4 regions of the Modestobacter sp. SYSU DS0875 genome follow, and region 2 is predicted to be linked to each of the others. Evidence: riboswitches for the same ligand, from Rfam matches in the RefSeq annotation. Region 2 holds a riboswitch; each other region holds the start of a gene.
What was found. A riboswitch is a leader RNA that binds a small molecule or an ion and turns the genes downstream of it on or off. The one in region 2 is predicted to bind thiamine pyrophosphate.
Positions count from the first base shown of each region.

Region 1 (7,207 bases), on a different contig from region 2:
GTGCTGCTGGCGCAGCTGACCGGCACCGAGAGCGCCTACCCGGTGAGCCGGGAGGAGCTGGTCGAGCCCGTGCTGGTCGAGCGGGCGTCGACGGCACCGCCCGCCTGAGGGACCGCGCCCTCAGCTCACCCGCTCGAAGACGGCGGCCAGGCCCTGGCCGCCGCCGATGCACATCGTCTCCAGGCCGTAGCGGGCCTCGCGCCGGCGCATCTCGTGGGCCAGGGTGGCGAGGATGCGGGCGCCGGTGGCGCCGACCGGGTGGCCCAGGGAGATGCCCGAACCGTTGACGTTGACCCGCTCGCGGTCGTCGGGACCCAGCCCCCAGGCCTGCAGGCAGGCCAGCACCTGGCTGGCGAACGCCTCGTTGAGCTCGATCAGGTCCAGATCGGCCAGCGTCAGACCGGTGCGCTCCAGGACGGCGGCGGTCGCCGGGACCGGGCCGATGCCCATCGTCTCCGGCGGCACCCCGGCCACCGACCAGCCGACCAGCCGGACGAACGGCTCCCAGCCCCGCCGGTCGGCCTCGGCCCGGGTGGTCACGACGCACGCTGCGGCGCCGTCGTTCTGCCCGGAGGCGTTGCCGGCGGTGACCGTCGCCTCGGGGTCGACCCGGCCCATCACCGGCCGGAGCTTCGCCAGGTCCTCCATGGTCGTGTCCGGCCGGGGGTGCTCGTCCTCGAGGACGACGCGGGCGGGGGTCTTCCGCGTGCCGGGGACCTCGACGCCGATGATCTCGTCCTTGAACCGGCCCTCGCGGATCGCGGCGCCGGCCGCCTGCTGCGAGCGGAGCGCCCACGCGTCCTGCTCGAGCCGGTCGATGCCGTGCTCGCGGCGCACGTTCTCCGCGGTCTCCAGCATGCCGCCGGGCACCGGGTGGTCGACGCCGCCAGCGGTCTCGCGGGCACGGGCCAGACGATCGTGCAGCATCACGCCGTCCCCCTTCGCGCCGGTGCGCAGCCCGAGTGCGTAGTGCTCGACGTTGCTCATCGACTCCACGCCGCCGGCGATGACGACCGTCCCGGCGCCCGAGGCCACCTGCATGGCCGCGTAGATGACCGCCTGGAGCCCGGAGCCGCAGCGCCGGTCGAGCTGCAGCCCGGGCACCTGGACACCGAGGCCCGCGTCGAGGGCGGCGATGCGGCCGATGGCCGGGTTCTCACCGCTGGGGTTGCAGTGGCCGAGCACGACGTCGTCGACCTCGCCCTCGGCCAGGCCGGTCCGCTCGGCGAGGGCCCGCAGGGTGGTGGCGGCGAGCTGGTTGGCGCTCAGGCCGGCGAAGACGCCGCCCATGCGGCCGACGGGCGTGCGCACCGGGGAACAGATGACGACGTCGTCCATGCACCCACTGTGCCAGCCCTCCCCCGCCCCGGCGCTGTGGCGGCGTCCGCTCAGCGGAAGCCCGAACCGGACGACGCCCCTCCCGGCGGACCGGGAGGGGCGTCGCGTGGAGCGGTCGAGCGGGAGGTCAGTCGCGCGGCTTGGCCATCGCCTCGTGCGCGGAGGTCTTGAAGGCATCCGGCAGGACCTTGTTCATCGCGCCCTGCGCCTTGGTCATCAGCGAGGCGGCGACGACCTGCTTCTCCCCCTTCATCATGGCCTCGAAGCCCTGCTCGGCGACCTCGGCGGCGCCGTCCTTGGGGCCCTTGCCCATGGCGGTGTCCTCCAGGTCGGCCCGCCGGAAGAAGTCGGTGTCCGTGGGGCCGGGCATCAGCGAGGTGATGGTGACGGCGGAGTCCTTGAGCTCCTGCTGCACAGCCTCGGTCAGCGACTGGACGAAGGACTTCGAGGCGTTGTAGACCGGCTGGTAGGCCCCGGGCATCGTCGAGGCGATCGAGGAGGTCACCAGCACCCGACCCTCGTTGCGGCCGGTCATCTCCACCAGCACCAACTTCAGCAGCGCGGCGGTGGAGACCACGTTGAGCTGCATGACCTCGAGGTCGTCGGCCCAGTCGGTGTCGACGAAGGCGCCACCACGGCCGACGCCGGCATTGAGCGCGGCAGCCCGCAGCGGCCGCCCGAGGCCCTGGACCCGGGTCCACAGCTGCTCGATGCCCTCCGGGGTGCGGAGGTCGGCCTGGACGGGGATCACCTCGGTGCCCTCGGCGCGCACCTTCGCAGCGGCGGTGTCGATGGTGTGGTCCTCGGCGTTCACCACGACGTCGTAGCCGTGCTGGGCGAACTGCTTGGCGAGCTCCAGCCCGATGCCGCTGGAGGCGCCGGTGACCAGGGCGAGCGGCTTGGTCTCAGTCATGGGCGTGCGGATACCCCGACCCGGTGGAACGGAACCGTGCGCCGGGCAGGCCAGCTCCGCCCCGGCTGTCTCCTCGTTGAGGTGACGGCAGCGATGCTGTGGACGAGCACACAGCGGCGTCCACGACCGGCTGGCTGCATCCCGGACATCGTCTGGCGGATGCCGACCCCGCAGTGGGTCGCGCGAAGACGAGCCTCGCTCCGTCGACGAGGAACGCTGTCGGCTCCTAGTACGGGGGTAGTGGGGCCGACTCGTCCGGCGTCCCCAGCTCCCACTCGCGGTCGTCGACCGCATGCTCTTGAGCCCGTTGTGCTCGACGGCCTGGGTCATCGTCGCGTGCCGCACCGTCCGGGTCAGCTCCGCCTGAGCACAATTGACCACCCGCACCAGCAGCGCCGTCCGGTCCAGCACCGCCCCGTCGGACAACCCGTGCAGCTCATCGGTCGCCAGCGCGTCCAGTGCCGAGCACAACCGCACCGCGAGCGGACACTCCGGGTCATCGGCAGGGAGTCCGGCCACCACGTTCGGCGCAGGGGCGCCCATCGTCCGTGCGTCGCCCACGGACACCTCCCGGCCGCTCGAACGGATCCGGGGCTGGCAGCAACAACCCAGCCAGGGCGCTGGCACGGAGGATCCCGGCGAGCCTGACCGGGTCAGGAAGGCCGAGCAGGTCGAGGAGAAGCAGACGAACTAGCCGTGGGACGGGTGGGCCGGCCGCGCAGACGTCGCAGGCCTGATGCCGAATCGGATGGTGCCCGAGATGGTCGGGTCCCTGCAACGACTTCTAGGTTCAGCCTCGGATGGCGAATACATGGCGCCGACCGCTCAACTTGGGCGACCCGCGGAGAGCACTTTGACTAGAACCCAGTGCGCCTAGCTCGCCTCTCCAAGAGTTCCGCAAGCAACCACATGGCGAAGGTCAGCAGAGACGCCACGACGGCGACCACGAATATAATGTTCAGCCACGATGGGACGGTGTTCTCAAGTGCGTTGCACTGAATCCCAAAAGGGAATACTCCGTCGTCTGCATTAGGATGTTCAATCCGGTAAGAGTCATCCCAGCGAGTTGCTGCAGCGGCGCATGAGTCATCCGCGCCGGTTAGATTGAGGGTCCTCCAAATCCCATAGGCTCCAAGCCCGACTGCTAACAATAAGGTGCTGGCCGCTGTGTACAACAAGACCGCCGGTCGTCGCAGCAGGGATGAAACGGTCATGGCGCAAGCGTATAGCTGGCAGTTGCTGGCCAGTCATGCCGACAGGGTCACGGCGAGGATGGCGAGCCGGCACAGAAGAGCAGTACGCCCGCGTTCAAGGCGTTCGAGAACCAGTCGTCGTTGCCCTGGCCAAACCCTGCGGCTGCCTCATCGACGAACACGCGGCCACACTGCACAGACCGCCCAAGTTCTCTCGTCCCCAAGCCTCCGCCGGTTTCATCCCCGTGGCCCCGGCGGAGGCCCAGCCCGCCCCGGATCGATCAGGCCCTCCCGCCCTCGTCTCTGCCCGCGCGGGTTCGCCCCGGCTCGGTTTCCCGGGTCACGCCGTTGACGCCGAACTCGCGTGGTGTATCGAGCCAGTCGAGGAGCACTACGCCGATCTGAACTCCACTTGCGTTTCGCCCTCGGACCCTGCCCAGCTGCGCGTCGCCATCTCAGAGCGGCGGGAGGACCATCACCGCGGTTTCGGTACGGAACACCCCGTAGTCGTCGGTGTCGATACCCTGCGGCAGCAGTGTGCCGACCGGTAGCCGGGTCACCTGCGCGTCGCGCGAGTCTAGAACGGTGACCAGGTCACCCTTCTCCAGCTTCCCGTTGCCGTGGGCCTGGTCATCGATTGCCGAGTACAAGTGCGGCTGGACCAGCGGATTCGGATGGGGTGTCAGCGGGTCGGCGACCTCGACCCGCCACTGGTTCACCCCGGTCAGGGTCGTCGACTCGATCACCGGCGGTCCGCCGGCCTCCATCAGGTAGGACGCCACCCCGAACTCCGTCAGCTCCCAGGTTGTGTTCGGGAATCACCGAACCTGGGCGCCGACCACCACCCGAATTCGCGAGTCACAACCCTGTCCACAGACGCATGACCGGCCTTGACAGGCACGTCGGCGGCGCCCGGCAGACTGCGCGGATGACCGATGCGACGACCCCGATGATCTGCTCGGGCAAGGGCTGCACCAACCAGGCCCGCTGGCGGCTGGTCTGGAACAACCCGAAGCTGCACACCCCGGACCGGGAGAAGGTCTGGACGGCCTGCGACGACCACCGGGAGTCGCTCTCCCATCACCTGGCCATCCGCTCGTTCCTCCGCCGCGTCGAGCCGCTGGAGGACGCCGGGTAGGTTCTCCGGTGCACACGGGAGCCCGGGCGCGGGCTGAGACGGCGGACGACCCCCGCCGACCGTCCAACCTGATCCGGTTCGTACCGGCGGAGGGAGCTGCCCGATGCTCGCTGCCCGTTTCCACGCGGCGCACCAGCCACTGGCCCTGGACGACGTCCCGGTGCCCGAACCCGGCCCGGACGAGGTGCGCGTGCGCATCGGTGCCGCCGGTGTCTGCGGCACCGAGCTGCACTTCACCGACGGGCTCTACGAGCCGGCGAAGAAGCCGATGACGCTGGGCCACGAGGCCGCCGGCACGGTCGAGGCGGTCGGCTCCGCGGTCACCGGCTGGGCCCCGGGCGACCGGGTGGCCGTCTACTACTACCTCTTCTGCGGCTCGTGCCGCTGGTGCCTGCGCGGCCGGCAGAACCTCTGCCTGGCGCCGCGCGGTGTGCTCGCCTTCGCCGCGGACGGCGCCTTCGCCGAGCAGCTCGTCGTCCCCGCGCACTGCCTGGTTCGGCTGCCCGACGAGCTGTCGTTCGAGCAGGCCGCGCCGCTGTGCTGCGCCGGCACCACGGCCGTGCACGCGCTGACCGAGGCCGCCGTCGAACCCGGTGACCTGCTGGTCGTCATGGGCAGCGGCGGGGTCGGGCTGGCCACGGTGCAGGAGGCCCGCCGTCGGGGCGCGACCGTCGTCGCAGTCAGCCGGGACGACGCCCGGCGCGCCGCCGCCCGCGCGACCGGGGCGACGGCGGCGGTGGCCCCCGCCGACCTGGCCGACACCGTGACGCGGCTGTCCGGCGGCCAGGGCGCCGACGTCGTCGTGGAGCTGGCCGGCGTCTCCGCCACGCTGGAGCTGTCCACCGCCGTGCTCGGCCGGCGCGGCCGGCTGACGTTGGTCGGGTACAGCGCCGACTCCCTCACCGTCAGCCCGCTGGCGATGGTCGTCGCCGAGCAGCGGGTCATCTCCAGCGTCGGCAACACCCTCGCCGAGCTGGAGCAGGCCGTGGCCCTCGCCGCGGCCGGCCAGCTCGCTCCCCCGGTGGCCGGGACCCTGCCGCTGAGCCAGGTCAACGACGCGCTCGACCGGCTGCGCACCGGCGACGTCGCCGGCCGGCTGGTGCTCACCCCGTAGCGGCCCGCGGGGCCGTGCCAGGATCGCTCCTCGTGCGACGCCGCCGCGGGGAGACCGCACTGCCCCGCGAGGTCGGCGTGCTCGCCGTCGTCGCCTTCGTCGTCGCGCTCGGCTTCGGCGTGGTCGCGCCGGCGATCCCGCTGTTCGCCCGGTCCTACGGGGTCGGGACGACGGCCGTCGGCTTCGCGGTCAGCGCCTTCGCCTTCTTCCGGTTCGTCTCCGCGTTCGCCGGCGGCTCGCTGGTCGAGCGGATCGGTGAGCGGGTGGTGCTGGCGGCCGGGCTGCTGATCGTCGCGGTCACCACCGGTGCGGCGGGGCTCGCCGGGAGCTACCCGGTGTTCGTGGCGCTGCGCGCGGCCGGCGGCGTGGGCAGCGCGATGTTCACCGTGGCCGCGCTCTCGCTGCTGCTGCGCACCGCCCCGGCGGCGCAGCGTGGCCGGGCCGCGGCCACCTACCAGGGCGGCTTCATCCTCGGCGGCATCGCCGGTCCGGGCGCCGGCGGATTCCTCGCCGAGATCTCCCCTCGGCTGCCCTTCTTCGTCTACGCCGGCTTCCTGCTGGTCGCCGGGGCGGTCGCACTGGTCCTGCTGCGGACCCCCGCGCGGCCGGCAGCCGAGGTGCCGGCCGAGCCGGTGGCCTCCGGCGTCGACCAGGGCGGCGAAGCCGACACGGCGGCCGCCCCTGGCGCGGAGGCGCCCAGCGGAGGCCTCCGGGCAGCTCTGCGGTCGCGGGCCTACCTGGCCGCGCTGGTGGCCAACCTCGGTGTCGGCTGGGTGCTGTTCGGGGTGCGCAACTCACTGGTTCCGCTGTACGTGACCGAGGAGCTCGGCAAGACGGTCGCCTGGGCCGGCGCCGGGCTGCTGGCCGGCTCGGTCGCCCAGGCACTGGGGCTGCTGCGCGCCGGAGCGCTGGCCGACCGCTGGGGCCGTCGCCCGTCGCTGGTGCTCGGCGCGGCGCTGGCCACCGCGTCCCTCGCCGTCCTGGTGCTGCCACCGGCGACCGGGCTGTTCCTGCTGTCCATGGCGAGCTTCGGGCTGGCCGCCTCGCTGCTGGCGAGCGTGCCGGCCGCGGTGGTGGGCGACGTCAGCCCCGCGCGCAGCGGCCGGGTGGTCGCGGTGTTCCAGATGGTCGCCGACCTGGGCGCGGTCTGCGGACCCCTGGTCGCCGGCTGGCTCACCGACGCCCTCTCGTACCAGTGGGCCTTCGGGGTGAGCACCGCGGTGCTGGGCCTCGGCCTGGTGATGGCGCTGGCGATGCCGCGCACCATCCGCCCCGTCAGCTGACCGTCAGCCCGGGCGTAGCCCCGGGTGACCGTGATCGGCGGCATAGGCCGCCAGCACGTCCTCGAGCCCGGCGTCCAGGTGCAGGAACTGCTCGTCGAGGACCCTCGTCAGGTCCTCGACCGCCAGCCGGAGCAGCTCCCCGGCGACCCGGACGTCCTCCCGGGGGGCCTCCCCGGCCGCCCGCTGCAGGTCGACGACCGTGCCGAGCGTGGCGGCCAGCGAGGCGTC
Region 1 covers NZ_JBJHAH010000012.1:90,195-97,401, forward strand. Annotated here, with positions in the region: gene ACI79Y_RS09585 (LacI family DNA-binding transcriptional regulator) at 1-108, shown strand, start outside; gene ACI79Y_RS09590 (acetyl-CoA C-acetyltransferase) at 121-1,338, opposite strand; gene ACI79Y_RS09595 (SDR family NAD(P)-dependent oxidoreductase) at 1,466-2,251, opposite strand; gene ACI79Y_RS09600 (hypothetical protein) at 3,900-4,226, opposite strand; gene ACI79Y_RS09605 (hypothetical protein) at 4,373-4,582, shown strand; TPP riboswitch at 4,587-4,695, shown strand; gene ACI79Y_RS09610 (alcohol dehydrogenase catalytic domain-containing protein) at 4,686-5,696, shown strand; gene ACI79Y_RS09615 (MFS transporter) at 5,729-6,979, shown strand; gene ACI79Y_RS09620 (potassium channel family protein) at 6,983-7,207, opposite strand, start outside.
Region 1: it holds a riboswitch for thiamine pyrophosphate, as region 2 does, so the genes downstream of both, ACI79Y_RS09610 (alcohol dehydrogenase catalytic domain-containing protein) here and thiM (hydroxyethylthiazole kinase) in region 2, are expected to answer to the same signal.

Region 2 (7,207 bases):
GCCTGCTCGACGACGAAGACGTCGACCCGTAGCCGGAGGATCCCGTAGAGCTCGGCCGGGGTCAGCTCGGCGAAGCGGGCGGTGCGCATCACGGGGGCGTCGGTCACCAGGGCATGGTGCCGGTCCCCCGCGGGCGCAGCTCGGGCGGCCTGGTCAGCTGCCGGCGGCGTACTGCGCGGCGACCTCGTTCGCCGACATCTCCGACAGGTGGAAGCTGGCGTGCGCGAGCGAGCCCGTGAACCAGTAGCTGGTGGGGGCGTCCGGCCAGGTGTTGATGTTGTCGAAGCCGATGCGCCAGTAGCCGGTGAAGTTCTCCGCGGAGACCCCGGTCCGCGCGCCCACCAGTTCGCCGTCCACGTACAGGCGCATCCCGTTGCCCGGTGACAGCGTCGCGGTCATCAGGTGCCACGCGCCGTCGTTGTAGGGGCGCGGCGAGGTGACCGTGGCGATCGTCCCGTTGTAGACGCCGAAGACGAGCCGACCGGTGTTCGTCATGTAGACGTGCCGGTCGTAGGCGCTGGACTGGTCCCCGTTCGTCCCGTTGCCGAAGCCGACCAGCTTGCCGCCCTGGCCGGTGGTGGTGCGGAACCAGAGCTGGACCGTGAAGGTCTGCGGGTTGGTGATCGGGTACGAGGTGTACATCTGCCCGCGGCCGTCGAGCTGGATCGCCCGGGTGCCGTTGGCGCCGCAGCCCGCCGGGCCGCTCGAGGAGCTGTAGACGGTCCCGGCGTACCGGCCGTTGGCCACCGAGCCGGCGGTGCCGCTGTTGTAGGCCACCGATCCGCTGGTCTCCTGCAGCGGGAAGTACCCCGGGGCGGCTGCCCCGGCTCCCGCGCAGGAGAAGTACCGGGCGGCGGTGAAGGCGTTGGCGTGGTTCGCGGTGCTCGCAGTGAACACCGCGCCCGCGGTACCCGGCCAGGCCGCGACCAGCAGTGCGGCGCCGGCAGCTGCCGCGGCAGCCCGCCCCCGCCGGGACCGCAGCGGGCGCCGGCCCCCGCGGCCGGCGCCGCCGGCACCGGGCGGGCGGGGCTGCGCCCCGGCTGAGCGGTGGAGGCGGGCCACCGCAAGCAGCCCGGCCAGGCCGAGTGCTGTCGCGCCGAGCGGCAGCCAGCGGCCCTCGGCGGCCCACAGGACCGGCAGGCCCAAGGAGGGCAGCCGGAGCGTCCCGACACCGTGCACGGCAGCCGGGTCGACCAGCGTCCCGTCCGGCTGCGGGTTGGCGTCGCCCCGCAGGCGCAACCCGCCGGACTCCACCGCCACGAGGCGGTGCAGCCGGAGCTGCCCCGGGGAGTCGGGGTCGTCGACCAGCAGGACCTGACCGGGAGTGAGCTCGGGGATGTCGACGGGGCGGACGACGGCGACGTCACCGGCCTCGACGGCCGGCGACATCGACCCCGACATCACCACGGTCGACTGCCACCCGGCAACGACCGGCAGCACGGAGGCCAGCAGCAGGAGGACCAGGACCCCGAGCGTCGTGCGGGCCAGCAGGGTGAGGGCACGGGCGGCCAGCGACGGCCGACGGGTGTGCTGCGTCATCGGCTGTGCGCCTCCCAGACGAGAGTCGCGGTGGCCGACCCACCCTGGACGGTCAGCGGCGTGCCCGCAGGCAGCGTGTACTTGACCTCGTAGGTCCGCTGCTCGGCGGAGGTGCCCGTGGTGTCCCAGCCGCCCCGACCCCTCGCCCAGTCGTCGGCGGGGAAGGCGCTGAGCGTCCCGTCGTACACGGTGTTCTGGGAGCGGAAGGACGAGCAGCCCGAACCCCCCGGGCCGGCGAAGGTCCCGCCGGTGCCCGAGCGCACGGTCAGCCGCAGGTGGTCGGCGAGGCCCTTGCGGCTGGACACACCGGTGACGTAGAGGCGGACGGTCGCCGGGAGAGTGCCCTGGGAGGTCACCACGATGCACCGCCGGTCGCTCGCCCCCGGCTTCAGCCCGTCGACGGTGAACAGCGTGCCCTCGGCGTCGTCGTCGGTCAGCGTGACCGTCCCGGTGCTGATCGTGGGCAGGGCGTGGGCCGGAGTGGTCGCGGTGAACCCGGCGTACGAGGACTGCCAGACCAGGGCGGTGGCCAGCGCCAGCGCCGCCACCGCGCAGCCGACCACGCCGTGCCTGGCCCGGCCGTGCCGGAGGAGAAGGCTGCGCATCCGGGGTCTCCGCGGGTTCGGGACGCCGCACGGTGCGCGGTCGTCTGAACCCGGACAGTAAGGACGTCGACGCTGGAGAGACAGGCGTGCGGCCACCTCCTCACTCCGCCGGGTGAACGGGGTCGAGGACCGGTGTTAGCGTCGGAGTCCTGACACGGGGTGTCCCGCCCGGGACTGAGATCACACCCGTCGAACCTGCTCCAGTTCGCACTGGCGAAGGGATGTCACCGCGTGGACGCCATCTCCCTGCGCACCGCCCGCGAGGCGCTGCGCGACACCGCACCCCTGGTGCACTGCCTCACCAACACCGTGGTGCAGACGATCACCGCCAACGCGCTGCTCGCCGTGGGCGCGGCCCCGGCGATGGTCGACGACCCGGCCGAGGCCGGCGAGTTCGCCGCCGTCGCCTCCGCGGTGCTGGTCAACGTGGGCACCGTCTCCCAGCGGACCGCCGACGCGATGCGCCTGGCCGCTCGTGCCGCCGGCGAGGCGGGGACCCCGTGGGTGCTCGACCCGGTCGCCGTCGGGGGGCTCGGGTTCCGCACCGCCCTCGCCGCCGACCTGGTCGAGCTGCGGCCCACGGTCGTCCGCGGCAACGCCTCCGAGGTGCTCGCCCTGGCCGGTGCCGGGGCCGGCGGACGCGGTGTCGACAGCACCGCCGCCCCCGACGACGCCGTGGAGGTCGCCGCCTCCCTGGCCCGGCGCACCGGCGGGGTGGTGGCGGTCAGCGGTCCGGTCGACGTCGTCACCGACGGTGAGCGCACGCTGCGCGTCGGCGGCGGCTCGGTCCTGCTCACCCGCACCACCGGCGCCGGGTGCGCGCTGGGCGCGCTGACCGCCGCCTACGTCGCCGCCACCGGCGACCCGCTGCTGGGCACCGTCGCCGCCCACGCGCACGTGGCGCTGGCCGCCGAGGTCGCCGCCGACCTCGCCGACGGGCCGGGCACCTTCGCCCCGCAGTGGCTCGACGCGCTCGACGCCCTCGACGGCGAGGCGCTCACCCGCGCCGACGTCCGCGCCGCCTGATGCGACGCGCCTTCGACCCCACGCTGTACCTGGTCACCGACACCCTGCTCTGCGCACCCCGGTCGGTGCCGGAGGTGGTGGCCGCCGCGGTGGCCGGCGGGGTGACCGCCGTCCAGGTGCGGGACAAGACCGCCAGCCGGCGGGACCTGCTGGCGCTCACCCGCGCTGTCCAGGCGGTGCTCGCCCCCACCCCACGGGTGCGGTTGTTCGTGAACGACGCCGTCGACGTCGCGCTGCTCGCCGGCGCCGACGGGGTGCACGTCGGCCAGGACGACCTCCCGCCCGGCGAGGTGCGCACCCTGCTCGGCACCGATGCCCTGGTCGGGGTCTCGGTGGGCAGCGACGCCGACCTCGACGGGGTGCTGGCCCTGCCGCCGGGCACGGTCGACGTGGTGGGGCTCAGCCCGGTGTGGGCCACCCCGACCAAGCCCGATGCCGGCCCGGGGCTCGGGTTGGCCGGCACCCGGTCGCTGACCGCCCGGGCGCACGCCGGCGGGATCGCCGCCGTCGCGATCGGCGGCATCTCCGCCGCGAACGCCGCCGAGGTGCGGGCGACCGGCGTCGACGGCGTCTGCGTCGTCTCCGGCATCTGCGCCGCCCCCGACCCCGCGGCCGCCGCCCGCGCGCTGCGGGCCACCCTGACCCAGGAGCTGATCGACCGATGACCGCCGCCGTCGCCCTCACCGTCGCCGGCTCCGACCCCAGCGGCGGCGCCGGCATCCAGGCCGACCTGAAGACGTTCAGCGCGCTGGGCGCCTACGGCACCACCGTGCTCACCGCGCTCACCGCGCAGAACACCCGCGGCGTCACCGGCGTGCACGGCGTGCCGGCGGAGTTCGTCGGCGAGCAGCTGCGCACTCTGTTCGCCGACGTGACGGTGCACGCCACCAAGCTCGGCATGCTCGGCACCGCCGAGGTGGTCCGCGAGGTGGCCGCCGCGCTGGCCGACCGGCCGGGCGGCCCGGTGGTGTGCGACCCGGTGATGGTGGCGACCAGCGGTGACCGGCTGATCTCCGAGGAGGCGGTCGCGGCCGTGCGCGCCGACCTGCTGCCGGTCAGTGACCTGATCACCCCGAACGTGCCCGAGGCCGCCGCCCTGCTGGACGTCGCCCCGGCCACGACGGTCGACGAGCTGCCCGGCCAGGCCCAGGCGCTGCTGGCGCTGGGGCCGGCCGCGGTGCTGCTCAAGGGCGGGCACCTGGGCGGGGGGGACGAGGGCCGCGAGTTCAGCACGGACGTGCTGGTCACCGCCGACGCGGTGGTCGAGACCCGGCGCCCGCGGGTGGCGACGACGTCGACGCACGGCACCGGCTGCACGCTCTCCTCCGCGCTGGCCGCGCTGGCCGCCCGCGAGCAGCAGGCGGGGCGGCCGGTGGACTGGGCGTCGCTGGTCGAGCGGGCGCGGGACTACCTGCAGGCCGCCCTGGCCGCCGGAGAGACACTGGGCGTCGGCTCCGGGCACGGCCCGGTGCACCACTTCGCCGGCTGGTGGTGAGGGCCGGCTGGTGGTGAGCGCTCAGCTCTCCGCGTCGAGCACCTGGCGCAGCACCCGGGCGGCCAGCTGGTCGCCGCCCTCGGCCCCGCGCAGCAGCTGCTCGATGGCGCCGTCGACGTCGCCCTGGTCCAGCAGCAGCACGCCCAGGTCGTGGTGGCAGTGCAGGTCGCCGGCGTCGATGCCCGCCCGGTAGGCGGCCGCGGCCGCGACCGGGTGGTCGAACTCCTCGGCCAGGAGGCTGCCCAGCGGTCGCCAGCTCTCCTCCTCGCTGCGCAGCGCCCCGGCCTCGAGCACGCTGCGCGCCTCCTCCAGCCGGCCGGCGGTGCGCAGCAGGTCGGCCAGGTCGACCCGGGTGGAGGGGTGCCGGTCGGCGCCGGCCCGCAGCTCGCCCTCCAGCGCCGGGTCGCGCGTCTCGTCCCACCGCCAGCAGGCCAGCACGGCCCGCGCGTGGGCGTCGCCGGCGTCGACGGCCCGCTGCAGCCAGGCCTGCGCGTCGGCCAGGTCGCCGTCCTCGCGCAGCGACCAGGCCAGCTGGGCGGCGGCGTCGGGGTCACCGAGCTCCGCGCCGCGACGGAACGCGGCCCGGGCCGCCTCACACTGCCCCTGCTCCAGCTGGGCGGTGCCGAGGGTGGCCCAGGCGGCGCGGTCGCCGGCGGCCAGCGCCTCCCGGGCGGCCTCCTCGGCGTCGGCCCACCGTTCCACGTGCAACAACGCGATCGCCAGGTTGAGCCAGGCGTCGTCCTCACCGTCGGCCGCGGCCCGCTGGTAGGCGTGCACCGCCTCGTCCCAGCGCCGCAGCTCGGCCAGGCTGTTGCCCAGGTTGAACCAGGCCAGCGCCGAGCCGCGCACGGCGGCCCGGCCGAACGCGACCACCGCGGCTGCGTGGTCCCCGGCCTCGGCCAGGTCGCAGCCACGGTTGATGAGGTCGTCGATCTCGGCCTCCGCCGCGCCGTCCCGGGTCATGCGGGCAGTCTGGGGTGGCTCCCGGCCGTCCGTCGACCGCCTGCGCACCCGGACTGACCAGTCCGGGGGATCCGCCAGTTCCACCCGTCCGCCGGGCCTTCCTCGGCACTGTGCGCCTGCTGCACGTGCTGCAGCCGGGCCTCAGCCGGTCCAGTCCGGCGGGTCGCCGGGGGCGAGGTCCGGGTCGTCGGCGGCCAGGGTGCGGACCGGCCCGGGCGCCGTCCGCGGTCCCTCGAAGCGGACGGTCACCCGGTTCAGCCCGCTGCCCCAGACCCAGCCGGCACCGAGCCCGGCGTGGACGACGTCCTGACCGGGGTACCAGGTCACGGCCGCGGGCCGGTGCTCGACCGGTTCGGGCTCGGGCGCCTGCTCGACGACCGGCGCCGCCGGTTCCGGGTCACGCTCGGCGAACAGGTCGCCCTGGGCGTAGGGCGACAGCCCCGAGACACCGACGCCGAGCAGCCGCACCCCACCACTGCGGTCCACCCCCGCCAGCAGCCGGTGGGCGACCTCGGCGATCTGCCGCGGCTCGTCCAGCGCATGCGCCAGCGTCTGGGAACGGGTCAGCGTCGAGTAGTCGAACCGGCGCACCTTGAGGGTGACCGTGCGCCCGGAGGTGCCCGAGCGCTGCAGCCGGGTGCCCACCCGCACCGCGAGCGCCTCGATCTCCGCCGCCAGCCGCGCGGGGTCGGTGAGGTCGCGGGCGAAGGTCTCCTCCGCGCTGACCGACTTCGCCTCCCGGTCGGCCACCACCGGGCGGTCGTCGTCGGCGCGGGCCAGCCGGTGGAGGCCGGTGCCGTGCGCCTGGCCGACCAGGCTGGTCAGGTCGACCAGCGACAGCCGGTGCAGCTCGCCGACGGTGGTCACCTTGATGCTGGCCAGCCGCTCGGCGGTGGCCGGGCCCACCCCGCCCAGGCTGCGCACCGGCAGCGGGTGCAGCACCTCGAGCTCGGAGCCGGGCGGGACGACGGTGAGCCCGTCGGGCTTGTCCAGCTCGGAGCCGATCTTCGCCAGCGACTTGGAGGTGGCCACGCCGACCGAGCCGGTGACCCCGCCGGTGGCCGCGGCGATGCGGGCCTTCAGGTCGCGGGCCAGCGTGGTGACGCCGGCGACGGACAGGTCGTGCCCGCCGGCGGCCAGGTCGACGTAGGCCTCGTCGATGGAGACCGGCTCCACCAGCGGGGAGAGCTCGCGGAGCAGGCCCATGACCACCTCCGACGTGCGCCGGTAGGCGGCGAACCGGCCGCCGAGGAAAGCGGTGCCGGGTGGGCAGAGCCGGCGGGCCTCGGCGGTGGACATGGCGCTGCGGGCGCCGAACGCCCGGGCCTCGTAGGAGGCGGTGGCGACGACGCCGCGGCCGCCGGTGCCGCCGACGACCACCGGCCGCCCGCGCAACGAGGGCTTGTCGCGCTGCTCGACGGCGGCGAAGAAGGCGTCGAGGTCCAGGTGCAGGATGCTCGCTTCGCGCCGCACGCCGTCCCCACCTCCCTCCGCCCGGGAACACGCCGGCCCGCCGCGGGGCTGCTCCCCCGGGGATCCATCATCTCCCCGACCGACCGAGCACGAGGAGCGACGAGGG
Region 2 covers NZ_JBJHAH010000020.1:48,645-55,851, forward strand. Annotated here, with positions in the region: gene ACI79Y_RS13375 (GNAT family N-acetyltransferase) at 1-107, opposite strand, end outside; gene ACI79Y_RS13380 (LamG-like jellyroll fold domain-containing protein) at 154-1,539, opposite strand; gene ACI79Y_RS13385 (hypothetical protein) at 1,536-2,144, opposite strand; TPP riboswitch at 2,290-2,383, shown strand; gene thiM (hydroxyethylthiazole kinase) at 2,376-3,170, shown strand; gene thiE (thiamine phosphate synthase) at 3,170-3,835, shown strand; gene thiD (bifunctional hydroxymethylpyrimidine kinase/phosphomethylpyrimidine kinase) at 3,832-4,665, shown strand; gene ACI79Y_RS13405 (tetratricopeptide repeat protein) at 4,687-5,628, opposite strand; gene ACI79Y_RS13410 (DNA polymerase IV) at 5,770-7,101, opposite strand.

Region 3 (7,207 bases), on a different contig from region 2:
TGCCGATGGTGAACACCTCGGTCGACGCCGGGCGGGCCCGGACGGCGGCGTGCGCGAAGCGCAGCAGCGCGTCGGCGTAGGGGCTCATCGAGCCGGAGACGTCGATCAGCAGCACCACCCGGCGCGGGCGGGGCCGGGCCCGGCGGTGGTGCAGCCGGCGCACCTCACCCCCGTCGCGCAGCGCCCGGCGGACGGTGCGGCCGGCGTCGACGGTGCCGTGCGGGGAGGGGCCGCGACGGCGTGACCGGCGCATCGGGGTGGCCGGGGCGAGCAGCGCGAACAGCCGGCGGAGCTCGGCGCGCTCGGCCGTGGTCAGCTCGGCGACGTCCCGGTGCCGCAGCACCTCCTCGCCGCTGGCCTTCGTCGCCAGGTCCGAGGGCTCCTCGCCGGGCTCGCCGCCGTCCCCGCTGCCCAGCGGGGCGATGTGCGCCACCCGCGGCGGCTCGGCGGGCGCACCCCGCCGCGTCCGCGGCGCCTCGCCGGCGAAGTACGCGGCGAACGCGGCGTCGTAGCGGTCGAGGTCGTCGGGGCTGCCGCACAGGGTCAGCCGGCCGGCCCAGTAGACGGCGGTGGCGTCGAGGACGTCGAGGTGCGCCACCGCGGCCAGCATCGCCTCGACCCGGTCGGGCGAGGCGGCGACCCCGGCGTGCCGCAGCGTGCGGGCGAACCCCAGCACGGTCGAGACGACGTCACCCACCGAAGAGCGCCCCCCGGGCCAGCGAGCGCACCCGCTCGCCGTCCTCCCGGTACTTCAGCACCGCGCCGAGGGTGCGGGCGGCGGTGTCCGGGTCGAGCTCCCGGCAGCCCAGGGCGTGCAGCGCGCTCGCCCAGTCCATCGCCTCGGCGACACCGGGGGGCTTGAGCAGGTCCAGCTCGCGCAGCCGGCCGGTCGCCTGCGCGACCTGGCGGGCCAGCTCCTCGGTCACCTCGGGCAGCCGGCGGCGCAGGATCGCCACCTCGCGCTCGAAGTCCGGGTGTTCCAGCCAGTGGTAGAGGCAGCGGCGCTTGAGCGCGTCGTGCACCTCGCGGGTGCGGTTGGAGGTGAGCACGACCAGCGGCGGCGTCTCCGCCCGGATGGTGCCCAGCTCCGGGACGGAGATGGTGAAGTCGCTGAGCACCTCCAGCAGGAAGGCCTCGAACTCGTCGTCGGCCCGGTCGACCTCGTCGACCAGCAGCACCGACGGGGCATCCTCCAGCGCCTGCAGCAGCGGGCGGGCCAGCAGGAACCGGCGGTCGTAGAGCCCGGCCTCCAGCTGCGCCACGTCGTCGGGGGAGGCGGCGGAGCCGGTCGCGTGGGCCGCCTCGGCGGCGCGCAGGTGCAGCAGCTGGCGACCGAAGTCCCAGTCGTAGAGGGCGTGGCTGGCCTCCAGCCCCTCGTAGCACTGCAGCCGGTACAGCGGCCGGCCGGTGACCTCGGCCAGCGCCCGGGCCAGCGCGGTCTTGCCGACGCCGGCCTCGCCCTCCAGGAACAGCGGCCGGTGCATGACCAGCGCCAGGTACGCCGCCGTCGCCAGGCCCTCGTCCGGCAGGTAGCCGGTCGACTCGAGGGCGTCGGCGAGCGCGGCGGGGTCGGTGGGCGAGGTCACGCTCCGCAGCATCCCACCGCTGGGCCGTCGCGTCCGATCAGTCTTCCGTCATGGCGGGGAGGTAGTCCTCGTAGCTGGCGATGACGTCCTCCAGCTCGATGACGTCGGGGAAGTCGGCGACGTCCTGGTGCCGGCGGAGGAACCGCACGGTGCGCAGCACGACGTCCTCCTCGTCGTCGGTGCCCAGCCGGTCGAGCACCTCGGGGGAGAGCGTGAACCAGGTGGTCACGTCGTCGGCCTCGGTGGCCTGCACGACCACGTACTCGCGCTCGCCCTGGGCCCTGATCTCGATGTCGTCGTCCGCCACGGGGAATCCCCTACCCGCGTCGGCTCCGGGAAACGCAGGTCAGGCGGGCGGACCCCAGGCGCGCCGGCACTGGGCCACGCCCGCGGCGCCCATCTGGTCGGGGGGCGCCGCGACCGGCAGCGCCGTCCCCGCGATCTGCTCTCCGCCCGGCCGGGGCACGATGGGCGTCATGCCGGAGCCCCCGACCGACGACCTCTCCCTCGGCGACGACCTGCGCGCCTTCATCGACGCCTCCCCCTCGCCGGGACACGCGGTGGCCGAGATGGCCCGCCGGCTGGTCGAGGCCGGGTTCACCGAGCTGGTCGAGACCGACAGCTGGCAGCTCTCCCCGGGCGGGGCGCACTTCGTCGTCCGGCGGGGCGGCAGCCTGATCGCCTTCCGGCTGGGGACCGGAGCGCTGGCGGAGACCGGGATGCGACTGGTCGGCGCGCACACCGACTCCCCGACGTTCCGGGTGCGGCCGCACTCCGACGTCCGCCAGGCCGGATACCGACTGGTGGGCGTCGAGCCGTACGGCGGCGGGCTGTGGCACACCTGGCTGGACCGCGAGCTGACCGTCGCCGGCCGGGTGGCCCTGCGCGGAGGCGCGGAGGCGCTGGTCGAGCTGCCGGGGGCACCGCTCCGGCTGCCGTCGCTCGCGATCCACCTGGACCGCAGCGTGCGGGAGGGGCTCACCCTCGATCCGCAGCGGCACCTGGTCCCGGTGTGGGACCGCGACCTGGGCACCGAGCCGGGGCTGCGCGAGGCGGTCGCGGCGGCGGTCGGGGTGGGGGTGGACGACGTCGTCGGGCACGACCTGGTGCTGGCCGACACCCAGCCGGCGGCCCGGGCCGGCGCCGACGGCAGCTGGGTGGCCGCGCCGCGGCTGGACGACCTGGCCTGCTGCCACTCCGGGCTGACCGCGCTGATCGGCGCGCCGGCCGGTGAGCGCACGCAGCTGCTGGTCTGCAACGACCACGAGGAGGTGGGCAGCGGATCGATGTCCGGGGCGCGGGGCAGCTTCCTGGAGGACGTCGTCGACCGGCTGGTGGCCGCCACCGACCCGGGGAACGCCCAGGCCGTGCACCGCACGATCGCCCGGTCCGTGCTGGTCAGCGCGGACATGGCGCACGCCGTGCACCCGACCCGGGGGGAACGGCACGAGTCGGCCCACACCCCGCAACTGGGTGGCGGTCCGGTGCTGAAGGTGAACGCCAACCAGGCGTACGCGACCGACGGGGTGGGCGGCGCGTGGTTCGCCGAGCGCTGCGCCTCGGCGTCGGTGCCGGTGCAGTGGTTCGTCAGCCGCGCCGACCTGCCGTGCGGCAGCACCATCGGCCCGCTGACCGCGACCCGGCTGGGCGTCGCCACGGTGGACGTCGGCGCGCCGATGCTGGCGATGCACTCGGCCCGCGAGCTGGCCAGCGCCCGGGACGTCCCGCTGATGGTCGCGGCGCTCACCGCCTGCTTCACCGACTGAACCGCACTGCTGCCCGAGCTCCACGGCTCAGTAGGGCGGCGGGGTGGTGACGGCGGTCAGGCCGGTGGGGATGGTGACGGTGAGCGCGCCGTCGGCGGCCAGCTCGTGCCGCCAACCGGGGGCCTGGTGCTTGCCGCGGTGGTCGGTGGTGCAGTAGCCGGTCAGGTTGGCCGCGCTCGTCGGCCCGTCGCGGTAGGCCACGGCGTGGTCGAGCTCACCGCCGCAGGGCACGCGGCGGCGGCAGCCGGGGAACCGGCAGCGCCGGTCGCGGGCGCGGACGAACCGGTCCAGCTCGGCTCCGGGGCGGTAGCCGTCGGTCGGGCCGGGTGGGCCGATGCGCGGACGGCCGGTGCGGTCGTGCGTGCACTCCCCGGGTCGCTGCCGGCACCGCCGGGCACCGCAGGCGGTGGCGCGGCGGAGCTCGGGGAGGCCGGTCAGCGCGAGGAAGCTCCCGGTCAACGCGTCGGCGAGCACGAGCCGCGGGCGGTCGGCGAGGCCACCACCCCCGTTCCGGGTGAGCAGATCGGCGAGCACCGCCCGCTGCTCGTCGGCGGCGGCCTCCAGCGCGGCCAGGGCGTCGTCGGCGGCGTCGACCTGACCGGCTGGGCCGTTTCGCCGGGCCGCTTCGTCGACCGCGTCGGCCCGGCAGGCGTCGGCGGGCGCACTGGCAGTGCCGCTGAACCGGTCCGGGAGATCGGGTGGCCCGACATCGTCGGCGAGCAGCCACTGTTCCAGCTCAGCCCACCAGCGCGTCGTGTCACCCAGCAGCCGGTGGACCAGCGTCAACGAGCGCTCGAGCAGCCCCTCGACGGCCTCCGCGGTGATCGACAGGGCCACGACCAGCTCCCGGGCGGCCCACTCGCTCACCGGACGCAGCACCTCGGCCCGGGCCGCCCAGCGCTCCGGGCTCATCGCGCAGGCGGTCTGCCGCGCGACCTCCCGATCCGCAGCCTGCACCGTGCCGAGCGGGCCGGCCGACAGACCGCCGACCAGTGGGGACCCCGTCGACACGCCAGAGGGCGCGGCGGAGCCCTCGATGACGGAACCGGCCGGCGTGTCGACGCATTCGATCACGTTCGAAGGAGCAAGCGCGCAAGCCGTTGACCAGCATCGATACGGCCGATTGTGCCCTCGCCCGCGGGGACGAGTGGGGCGCGGAGCCCACGGGGGCTGGCGCCATGGAGCAGCCCAGCCCTAGGCTCACCACGACCCGCGGGAGCCTCACGAACCGAGGCTGAGAGGGCGGCAGGACCGGCCGCTGACCGTTCGCACCTGACCCGGTTAGCACCGGCGTAGGGAGGAACCCCTGATGACTGCCGTCCACACCCCGACCGAGGCCCAGGACAGCGCGTTCCCCGGCTCCCGCAAGACGCACCTGGCCGGCAGCCGCCCGGACCTGCGGGTGCCGATGCGGGAGGTGCAGCTCACCACCGGCGACAGCGTCGTCCTCTACGACACCTCCGGGCCGTACACGGACCCCGGCATCTCGACCGACGTCCGCCGCGGTCTGCCCCGGCTGCGCGAGGCTTGGATCGGGGAGCGCGGTGACACCGAGACCTACGCGGGCCGCCCGGTGCAGCCGATCGACGACGGTCGCCGCACCGACGACGGGCGCGACCTGGACAGCGTCTTCGCCACGACCCACCAGCCGCGGCGGGCGCTGCCCGGCCGCACGGTGACCCAGCTGGCCTACGCCCGCCGCGGCGAGGTGACCGCCGAGATGGAGTTCGTGGCGCTGCGCGAGGGCGTCTCCGTCGAGCACGTCCGCAGCGAGATCGCCCGCGGCCGCGCCGTCCTGCCGGCGAACGTGAACCACCCGGAGTCCGAGCCGATGGCGATCGGCCGCAACCTCCTGGTCAAGATCAACGCCAACATCGGCAACAGCGCCGTCGCCTCCTCGATCGAGGAGGAGGTCGCGAAGATGACCTGGGCGACCCGGTGGGGCGCGGACACGGTCATGGACCTCTCCACCGGCCGGAACATCCACACCACCCGCGAGTGGATCATCCGCAACAGCGCCGTCCCGATCGGGACGGTGCCGATCTACCAGGCGCTGGAGAAGGTGAACGGCAAGGCCGAGGACCTGTCCTGGGAGATCTACCGGGACACCCTGGTCGAGCAGTTCGAGCAGGGCGTCGACTACGTGACCGTGCACGCCGGGGTGCTGCTGCGGTACGTGCCACTGGCCGCCGGCCGCAAGACCGGGATCGTCTCCCGCGGCGGGTCGATCATGGCGGCCTGGTGCCTGGCGCACCACGAGGAGAACTTCCTCTACACGCACTTCCGCGAGATGTGCGAGCTGATGGCCGCCTACGACGTGACCTTCTCCCTGGGCGACGGGCTGCGCCCCGGCTGCATCGCCGACGCCAACGACGAGGCCCAGTTCAGCGAGCTGCGCACGCTGGGCGAGCTGACGAAGATCGCCTGGGAGCACGACGTGCAGGTGATGGTCGAGGGGCCGGGACACGTCCCGATGCACAAGATCAAGGAGAACATGGACCTCCAGCTGGAGGTCTGCGACGAGGCGCCGTTCTACACCTTGGGCCCGCTGACCACCGACGTCGCACCCGGCTACGACCACATCACCAGCGCCATCGGCGCGGCGATGATCGGCTGGTACGGGACGGCGATGCTCTGCTACGTCACACCCAAGGAGCACCTCGGCCTGCCGGACCGGGACGACGTCAAGGACGGCGTCATCACCTACAAGATCGCCGCGCACGCCGCCGACCTGGCCAAGGGGCACCCCGGCGCCCAGGCCTGGGACGACGCCCTCTCCGACGCCCGGTTCGAGTTCCGCTGGGAGGACCAGTTCAACCTCTCCCTCGACCCGACCACGGCCCGCGAGATGCACGACGAGACGTTGCCGGCGCCGGCGGCGAAGACGGCGCACTTCTGCTCCATGTGCGGGCCGCACTTCTGCTCGATGCGGATCAGCCAGGACGTGCGCGCCTACGCCGCGCAGAAGGGGCTGGACGACGCCGAGGCGCTCCGGGCCGGGATGGCGGAGAAGTCCGCCCAGTTCCGCGACGAGGGCGGGCGGGTGTACCTGCCGATGGCCGAGCTGGCGCAGACGGTGGCACCGGAGGACCCGGCGCGCCCCTGATCCACAGGCGGCGCCGGGACGGGCCGGCGCCGCCTGTGGGCCGAGTGGACGACGTGCGGCGAGGCCGGCGCACCGCAGGAGGTCGCCACCGAACGCCCACCTGATCGGCGTCACCGCATGGTCGCCCGGCGCCGCGGCTCCGCCCGGTCAACTCCGCGCAACGCCCACCAGCGGGCACCGGCGATCGCGGCGACGACGGCGGCCAGCACCACCAGCACCCGCGCGACGACGAGCCCGGGAGTCAGGTCCTGGTCGGCGCCGAGCCGCATCGCCGCCAGCAGGCCGATCCCGCCCACGACGGGCAGCAGGACGGCGGCCCGGGTCACCGTCGCCCTGGCCGCCTCCCGGTCGCGGAGCACCGTCGCCAGCGCGACCAGGGTGCCGGCCAGGCACACCAGCCCCATGAGCACGTAGGCCAGCACCGGGCCCGCCGTCGGGTAGCTGCCGTCGAGCTGGACCACCGAGGCCAGCAGCGGCGGGGCGAGCACGACCACCACGACGTAGCCGACGACCAGGGCGACCGCGGCGCCGAGCACGCCGCCGAACACGGTGCGACACCAGGCCGCCGGGGCCGGCGGGAAGCCCCGGGCCTGCGCGGCCTCCCGGGCGAACCGGGCACGGTCGGGCCCCAGCAGCTCAGCCGGGGTGACGCCGTCGGCCGCGGCAGCGGTGAGGTCGGCACCCACCTCGTCGAGCAGTTCGCGCCGCGCGGCGCGCGGGAGCCGCATCCGGCGCCACTCCCGCTCCAC
Region 3 covers NZ_JBJHAH010000014.1:68,928-76,134, reverse strand. Annotated here, with positions in the region: gene ACI79Y_RS10835 (vWA domain-containing protein) at 1-697, opposite strand, end outside; gene ACI79Y_RS10830 (AAA family ATPase) at 690-1,586, opposite strand; gene ACI79Y_RS10825 (hypothetical protein) at 1,624-1,893, opposite strand; gene ACI79Y_RS10820 (hypothetical protein) at 1,933-2,064, opposite strand; gene ACI79Y_RS10815 (M18 family aminopeptidase) at 2,063-3,352, shown strand; gene ACI79Y_RS10810 (HNH endonuclease signature motif containing protein) at 3,380-4,309, opposite strand; TPP riboswitch at 4,555-4,668, shown strand; gene thiC (phosphomethylpyrimidine synthase ThiC) at 4,662-6,458, shown strand; gene ACI79Y_RS10800 (hypothetical protein) at 6,569-7,186, opposite strand.
Region 3: it holds a riboswitch for thiamine pyrophosphate, as region 2 does, so the genes downstream of both, thiC (phosphomethylpyrimidine synthase ThiC) here and thiM (hydroxyethylthiazole kinase) in region 2, are expected to answer to the same signal.

Region 4 (7,207 bases), on a different contig from region 2:
CCATGGAGATCAGCGGAGCACGGATCTGGGTCACCGGCGCCTCGACCGGGATCGGCGCGGCGCTCGCGCGGGAGCTCGCCGACCGCGGCGCGCGGGTGGCGATCAGCGCCCGCAACGCCGAGCAGCTCGCCGAGGTGGCCGGGGACCGGATGACCGTCGTCCCGGTCGACGTCACCGACCGGGCGGCGACGGTGGCCGCGGGCGAGCAGGTGCGCGCGGCGCTGGGCGGCATCGACGTCGCCGTCGCCAACGCCGGCACCTGGTCGGGGTTCCACGTGGAACCGTGGGACTCCGACGCCTTCGCCGACCACCTGCGGATCAACGTGATGGGCGCGGTGCACACCTTCGAGGCCGTCGTCTCGCAGATGCTCGCCGACGGACGAGGGCGGCTCGTCGGGGTGGCCTCGGTCGCCGGCTACCGCGGGCTCCCCGGCTCGGAGGCCTACAACGCCGGCAAGGCCGCGCTGATCAGCCTGCTGGAGAGCCTGCGCGGCTCGCTGGCCCCGCGCGGCGTCGTCGTCCAGCTGGTCAACCCCGGCTTCGTGACCACCCGGATGACCGACCGCAACCGCTTCCCGATGCCGTTCAAGGTGCCGGTCGACGTCGCCGCCCGGACCATCGCCGACGGCATCGCCCGGGACAAGGCGGAGATCGTCTTCCCGCTGCCGATGGCGCTGCTGATTAAGACCGCCCGGCTGGTGCCGGTGCGGGCCTGGACGGCACTCACCGCCACGATGGCCCGCCGGGGCTTGCACGGCGGGCCGGGCCGGCGGGAGGGTCGAGCCGCCTGACCGTCCGTTGAGAGCCGGGTCGTGACGCGGCTCAACGGACGGCGGTGCGGCTCAACCCCGCGGCTCAGCCCCTCGGCTCAGCCCCTGCGGCTCAGCCCGCCGCGTCAGTCCTTCGGGCCGCCGGCGACGTAGATGACCTGGCCGGAGACGAAGCCGGCACCCTCGCTGGCCAGGAACGCGGCGGTGTGCGCGATGTCCTCGGGCTGGCCGACGCGGCGCACCGGGATCTCCTTGGCCGCACCCTCCTTGAACTGCTCGAACGGCACCCCGACCCGCTCGGCCGTCGCCGCGGTCATCTCGGTCTCGATGAACCCGGGCGCGATCGCGTTCGCGGTGACGTTGTAGCGGCCCAGCTCGATGGCGAGGGTCTTGGTCAGCCCCTGCATGCCGGCCTTCGCCGCCGAGTAGTTCGCCTGCCCGCGGTTGCCCAGCGCCGAGACGCTGGACAGGTTCACGATCCGGCCCCACTGTGCGTCGACCATGTGCTTCTGCGCCGCCCGGCTCATCAGGAACGCCCCGCGCAGGTGCACCCCGAGCACGGCGTCCCAGTCGCCGACGCTCATCTTGAACAGCAGGTTGTCCCGGGTGATCCCGGCGTTGTTCACCAGCACGGTCGGGGCGCCCAGCTCGGCCGCCACCCGGTCGACCGCGGCGGCCACGGAGTCCTCCCCGGCGACGTTCGCGCCCACGGCGAGCGCCCGGCCACCGGCGCCGGTGATCGCCTCCACCGTGCCGGCGCAGGCGCCCTCGTCCAGGTCGAGCACGGCCACCGCCATGCCGTCCGCGGCGAACCGCTTCGCGATGGCCGCGCCGATCCCGCGCGCCGCCCCGGTGATGATCGCCGTCCGCTGCTCTGCCACTGCATCTCCCTGCGAGTTGGTTGCTGTCGAGTCGTGTGCTGTCACTCCTGTGCATACACCCGTGCGGCCGTCAGTCCTCCGGGCGGGCGGTGAGGACGGCGAGGGCGCCGACGGCCAGTGCCCAGCCCAGCTGCACCGGCACCCACACCGCCGACGGCGTGCCCACCAGCAGGGCGATGCCGAACGGCACGGTGCCCACCACGCCCAGGTCGGTCCCACGCACCAACGTCTGGCCCACCCCGGTGGGCACCGCGCCCATCGGGGTCGCCACCACCGGCCCCGACCAGTCCAGCTCCGGCCGGTAGCCGCCGCGCACCGCGGCACCGGCCCACGCCGGGGCGACCGCGACACCGAGCCCGGCCCACACGACCATCGCGCCCGTGCCCTGGCCGACCAGCGCGCCGGAGACGCCGCACACCACGACCAGCACGGCCAGCGGCACGACCGACCGCAGCCGGACGACGACGTCGGCCGAGAGCGGCAGCACCCGGTCCAGCGCCGGGGAGGCCTGCGCCCGCCGGCTGGGCTCGCCCAGCGCCACCGCCGCCAGCGCCCACCCCAGCACGGCGGCGACCGCGACCAGCGCCGGCAGGTTCCCCAGGCCGGACGTGCGGGCGGCCAGCACCGGCAGCGCCGCGCCCACCGCCAGCTGACCCCAGCGCCACGGCGACCGGGTGAGCACCACGAGGTCGGCGGCGAGCAGCGCCGACCGGGCACCGCGCACCCGCCGCCACCGGCGCGGCCGCCGGGGCGCCCGCGGTGAGCTGGCCAGCGCCCGGCCCAGCTCGCGGGTGTCCATCGAGAACGTCGAGGCGGTCGCGTACTGCACGATCTCCCCGCGCGCCCGCAGGTCGCCGGCGCGCAGCCGGCCCAGCCGGCGGTCGGCGGCGACCACCCCGAGCACCGCCAGCACCCCGGCGACGACGGCGGCGGCTGCCAGCGGCGTCCCGGTCGGCTGCACCGCCCAGCCGGACACCGGGCCGGCGTCGACCGCGGCCAGCACCGTCCCGGCGACCGCGGCGCCCACCACCGCCGAGCAGGCCAGCGCCCCTGCGGCGGTCGGCAGCCGACGGCCTCGGCCCGCCGCCTGCAGCACCACCAGCAGCCCGGCGCCGGCCGCGGTGAGCAGGGCCGCGGCGGACACCCCGACCAGCACGTCGGCCGCCGCGGGGTTGCTCGTCGGGGTGGCGCCCGGCACGGCGAGCAGCACCGGGACGACGACCACCGCGGCCGCCGTCGCCGAGATCAGCACCACCCGGAACAGCTCGCCGCGCAGCAGCCCCCGACGGTCGGCCGGCAGCGGCAGCCACCAGACGGCCGCGGCAGGGGTGGCGCTCACCGGGCCGAGCCGGGCGAGCACCCAGGCCAGCCCGGCGACCACCAGCACGGCGGCGACCAGCGAGGTGATCGCCCCGGGCAGCACCGCGGCTCCGGTGGCCGGCCGGGCGGCGATCTGGACGCGCAGGCTGGAGACGGTGCCGCCGACGACCGCGACCAGGACGCCCAGCGAGGTCAGCCAGCCCACCACGTCGCCGACCAGGCTCACCCAGCTGGTGTCGGCCCGCGCCGCTGTCGCCCGGCGGGTGACCCGGCGGACGGCGGCGCCGCTGAGCACCGGGGCCCCGGCGGTGACCGTCAGCGGTCAGCCCTCCGACAGCACGGCGACGGCCTCGTCGGGGGAGAGCAGCGGGCACTCCTCGTCGTCGACGACCAGCACCTCGTCGGCCAGGGTGCGGAGGAACTCCGGGTCGTGGCTGGCGAACACCACCGTGGCGCCGGCGGTGACGTCGTCGCGCAGCCGGGCGGCCAGTTGCCGGCGCATCCCGGTGTCCAACCGGCGCTCGGGCTCGTCGAGCACCAGCAGCCGGGCCGGGCGCACGAGCGCTGCGGCCAGCGCGAGCCGCCGCCGCTGCCCGGAGGAGACCGCCGAGGGCAGCGCCTCGGCCCGCTCGGCCAACCCGAACGCCTCGACCTCCCGGGCGACGACGTCCTCGGGGTCGGCCACGCCGTGTCCGCGGGCGGTGAGCAGCAGGTGCTCCACCCCGGTGAGCGCCGGGAAGAAGGCGTCCTCGTCGAGCACGGTGGCCACCTCGGCGCGGAAGGACGCCGAGCGCTCGTCGACCGGCTCCCCGGCGTAGCGCACCGTCCCGCCGAGCGGGGTGAGCAGCCCGACCAGGGTCTGCAGCACGGTCGACTTGCCCGCGCCGTTCGGTCCGACCAGGCCCAGCGCGGTGCCCGGCTGCACCGCCACGGTGACCGGGGCGCAGACCGGCTCGCCCGCGGCGTAGCCCACCAGCAGGTCGTCCGCCGCGAGCAACGCCGCCTCAGGCACCGGCCCAGGCGGCGTCGAAGAAGCCCACCTCCAGCTCCATGGCCCGGCGGAAGGCGGCCCGCACCGCGACGAGCTGCTCGTCGGCCGCGCCGGCGCACAGCTGGTCGAGCAGCCGCTCCAGGGTGGCGGCGAGCTCCTCGAACTCCGGCGCGGCGTAGGTGTCCACCCACTCCCGGTAGGGCCCGGCGGCGCGCGGGGCCAGCTGCTGCCCCAGATGGGCGTACAGCCGCATGCACGGGGTCATCGCGGCGCAGGTCAGCGCCGCGTCCCCCCGGCCGGCGGCGTCGAGCAGGAAGTCGACGTAGGCCGACGTCGCCGGCAGCGGCTGGACGTCGGCGAGGTCGATCCCCCACTGCTCCGCGTAGCCCGCGTGCAGCCGCAACTCCTCCTGCACGCCCGCCCGCAGGTCGGTGAGCACCGCGCGCACGCCGGGGTCACCGCTGCTCTCCGCCCCGAGCCGGTAGGCCCGGGCGAAGGCGTCGAGGAAGAACGCGTCCTGGGCGACGTAGCCGGCGAACCGCTCGCGGGGCAGCGTGCCGTCGGCGATCCCCTGCACGAACGGGTGCGCCAGCGCCGCCGCTGCCAGGTCGGCGTCGGCCGCCCAGAGGCCCGCCGCGACGCTCACGCCGCGCCCCCCGCCGTGGTGCCCATCGCCATGTCCCAGAACGCCACCTCGGCGGCGACCACCTCGGCGAACACCGCATCCGGGTCGGCGGCCGGGAACGCGTCGGCCGCCGCGGCGAGCCCGGCCACGTAGCCGGCGAACCCCGGCACGGTCCAGTGCTCGACGAACTCGCGGTACTGCGGGGCCCCGGGAAGGGCGCCGGACCAGGCGTCGAGGTAGGTGCGCTCGATCGTCCACAGCGCGGTCAGCCCGGTCGGGACGTCGGCGCCGTCCAGCCGGGCCAGCAGCTCGGCGTAGGCGGTGGTGGCCGACAGCGTCGGGGCCTCGAGGTCGAGCCCGCGGGCCGCGGCCAGCTGCTCGAACCAGGCCAGCTCGTCGACCAGCGCGACCAGACCGCCGGCCAGCACCGCCTGCGCGGGCCGGGGCGCCCGGGCCAGCAGCCGGGCCTGGAAGCGCAGCAGGTCGGCGACGAACCGGGCGTCCTGCACCAGCCAGGTCTCGAAGGCCGCCACCGGCACGGTGCCCTCGCGCACCCCGGTGAGGAAGGGGTGGGCGGTGGCAGCCCGCCAGGCGTCGGGGGAACGGGTCAGCAGCTCGTCGACCGGCACGACCGCGACTCTAGCCAGCCCGGCGACGCCAGCCGAGTTCCGAACGGGGTGTTCCGGACGAGGGGGTTCCCCGGCGGTGCACCCCCGCGCCCCGGTGGCCTACTGTGGCGGGCGTCATGGCCGATGCCATGTGCGGGAGCTCGGGCGGAACCGGGCTGAGAGGGCGGCTGAGCGCCGCCGACCGCTGGAACCTGACCGGGTAATGCCGGCGTAGGGAGCGACACCGTGAGCACCGATACCCCTCCGTCCCCTGTCACCGGGGACGCCCCCCTCACCCTCACCGAGGCGCCGCCGCGCACCCTCGGGCTGCGCGACGCGCTCGGCCTGTGGGGCAACCTCGGCGTCAGCCTGCTGCTGCCGGTGGCCGCGGTCTACGTGGTGCTGCCCGGCCGCTCGCTGGCGGTGACGATCGGCGCCATCGTCGTCGGCGCCCTCATCGGCGCGGCGCTGCTGGGCGCCACCGCTGCCGCCGGCGCCCGCGAGCAGGTGCCGGCGATGGTGCTGCTGCGCGGCCTGCTCGGCCGGCGCAGCTCCTACCTGCCGACGGCGCTGAACCTCGTGCAGTGCGTCGGCTGGGCCACCTTCGAGATCGTGATCATCGCCGAGGCCGCCTCCCGGGTGCTCGACGCGCCGCGCTGGCCGTTCGTCCTCGGCGCCGGGGTGCTGGCCACCGCGATGGCGCTGCGGCCGCTGGGCGTCGTCCGGGTGCTAGCCCGCTACGCGGTGTGGGCGGCGCTCGCCGCGCTGGTCTACCTCTACGTGCAGGTGCTCCGCGAGCCGCTGCCCGAGCTCGCCGAGGGCAGCGCCACCTCGTTCTGGACCGCCGCGGACATCGTCATCGCGCTGCCGGTCTCCTGGATCCCGCTGGCCGCCGACTACACCCGGCACGTGCGCAGCAGCCGGGCGGCCGGCCTCGGCGCGGGCCTGGGCTACGGCATCGCCACCGTCGTCATGTTCACCCTCGGGGTGCTCGCGCTGGCCGCCTACGGCAGCGCCGGGCTGGACGTCATCGACGCGCTGCTGGTGGTGCCGCTGGGCGCGCTGGCGGTGCTGCTGCTGGTGGTCGTCGAGCTGGACGAGGCGTTCGCGAACGTCTACTCGACCGCCGTCTCCGCGCAGAACGTCGTCGCCCGGGCCGACCGGCGGGTGCTGGCGGTCGCCGTCGGCGCGGTCGCCACGCTGCTGGCGCTGACCTTCGACATCGCCGCCTACGAGCCGTTCCTCTTCCTGATCGGCGCGGTGTTCGTGCCGCTGGCCGGGGTGTTCCTGGTGGCCTACTGGCTGCTGCCCCGCGGCGCCTGGAACACCTCCGACACCGCGCCGGCCCGCCTGGAGCTGCTGCTGCCGTGGCTCGCGGGATTCGTCGCCTACCAGCTCACCCTGCCCACGTACTTCGCCGGCCCGGGTGCCGGCTGGACGACGTGGTGGACCGAGCGGCAGACCGACCTGGGCATCGACCCGGCCAACGGCTGGTCCGCGTCGCTGGTCAGCCTGGCGGTGGCCGTGCTGCTCACCCTGGTCGTGCGGGCTCCGGCGCTGGTCCGGGGGCGCCGGCGGTGACCCTGGGACGGCTGCACGTGCTCACCGACGCCCACGGCGGGGCGGCGGCGCTGGCCGCGGTCGAGGCCGCCGTCGCCGCCGGGGCGCCGGTCGTGCAGGTCCGCGCCAAGGGCGGCACCGACCGGCAGCTGTACGAGTTCGCCCGCGCCGTCGTCGCCGTCTGCGCCCCGGCCGGGGCGACCTGCCTGGTCAACGACCGGGTCGACGTCGCCCTGGCCGTCGGCGCCGCCGGCACCCACCTGGGTGCCGACGACCTGCCGCTGGCCGCCGCCCGCCGGGTCGCCGGCCCCGATCACCTGCTCGGCGGCACCTGCCGCGACCCCGGGCTCGCCCGGCAGCTGGTCGCCGAGGGCGCCGACTACCTCGGCGTCGGCCCCGCCTGGCCCACCACCACCAAGACCGGGCTGCCCGACGCGCTGGGCCCGGGCGGC
Region 4 covers NZ_JBJHAH010000009.1:31,117-38,323, forward strand. Annotated here, with positions in the region: gene ACI79Y_RS07205 (SDR family NAD(P)-dependent oxidoreductase) at 3-791, shown strand; gene fabG (3-oxoacyl-ACP reductase FabG) at 896-1,651, opposite strand; gene ACI79Y_RS07215 (DUF6297 family protein) at 1,722-3,266, opposite strand; gene ACI79Y_RS07220 (ABC transporter ATP-binding protein) at 3,294-3,983, opposite strand; gene ACI79Y_RS07225 (TenA family protein) at 3,976-4,608, opposite strand; gene ACI79Y_RS07230 (thiaminase II/PqqC family protein) at 4,605-5,216, opposite strand; TPP riboswitch at 5,339-5,450, shown strand; gene ACI79Y_RS07235 (purine-cytosine permease family protein) at 5,442-6,776, shown strand; gene thiE (thiamine phosphate synthase) at 6,773-7,207, shown strand, end outside.
Region 4: it holds a riboswitch for thiamine pyrophosphate, as region 2 does, so the genes downstream of both, ACI79Y_RS07235 (purine-cytosine permease family protein) here and thiM (hydroxyethylthiazole kinase) in region 2, are expected to answer to the same signal.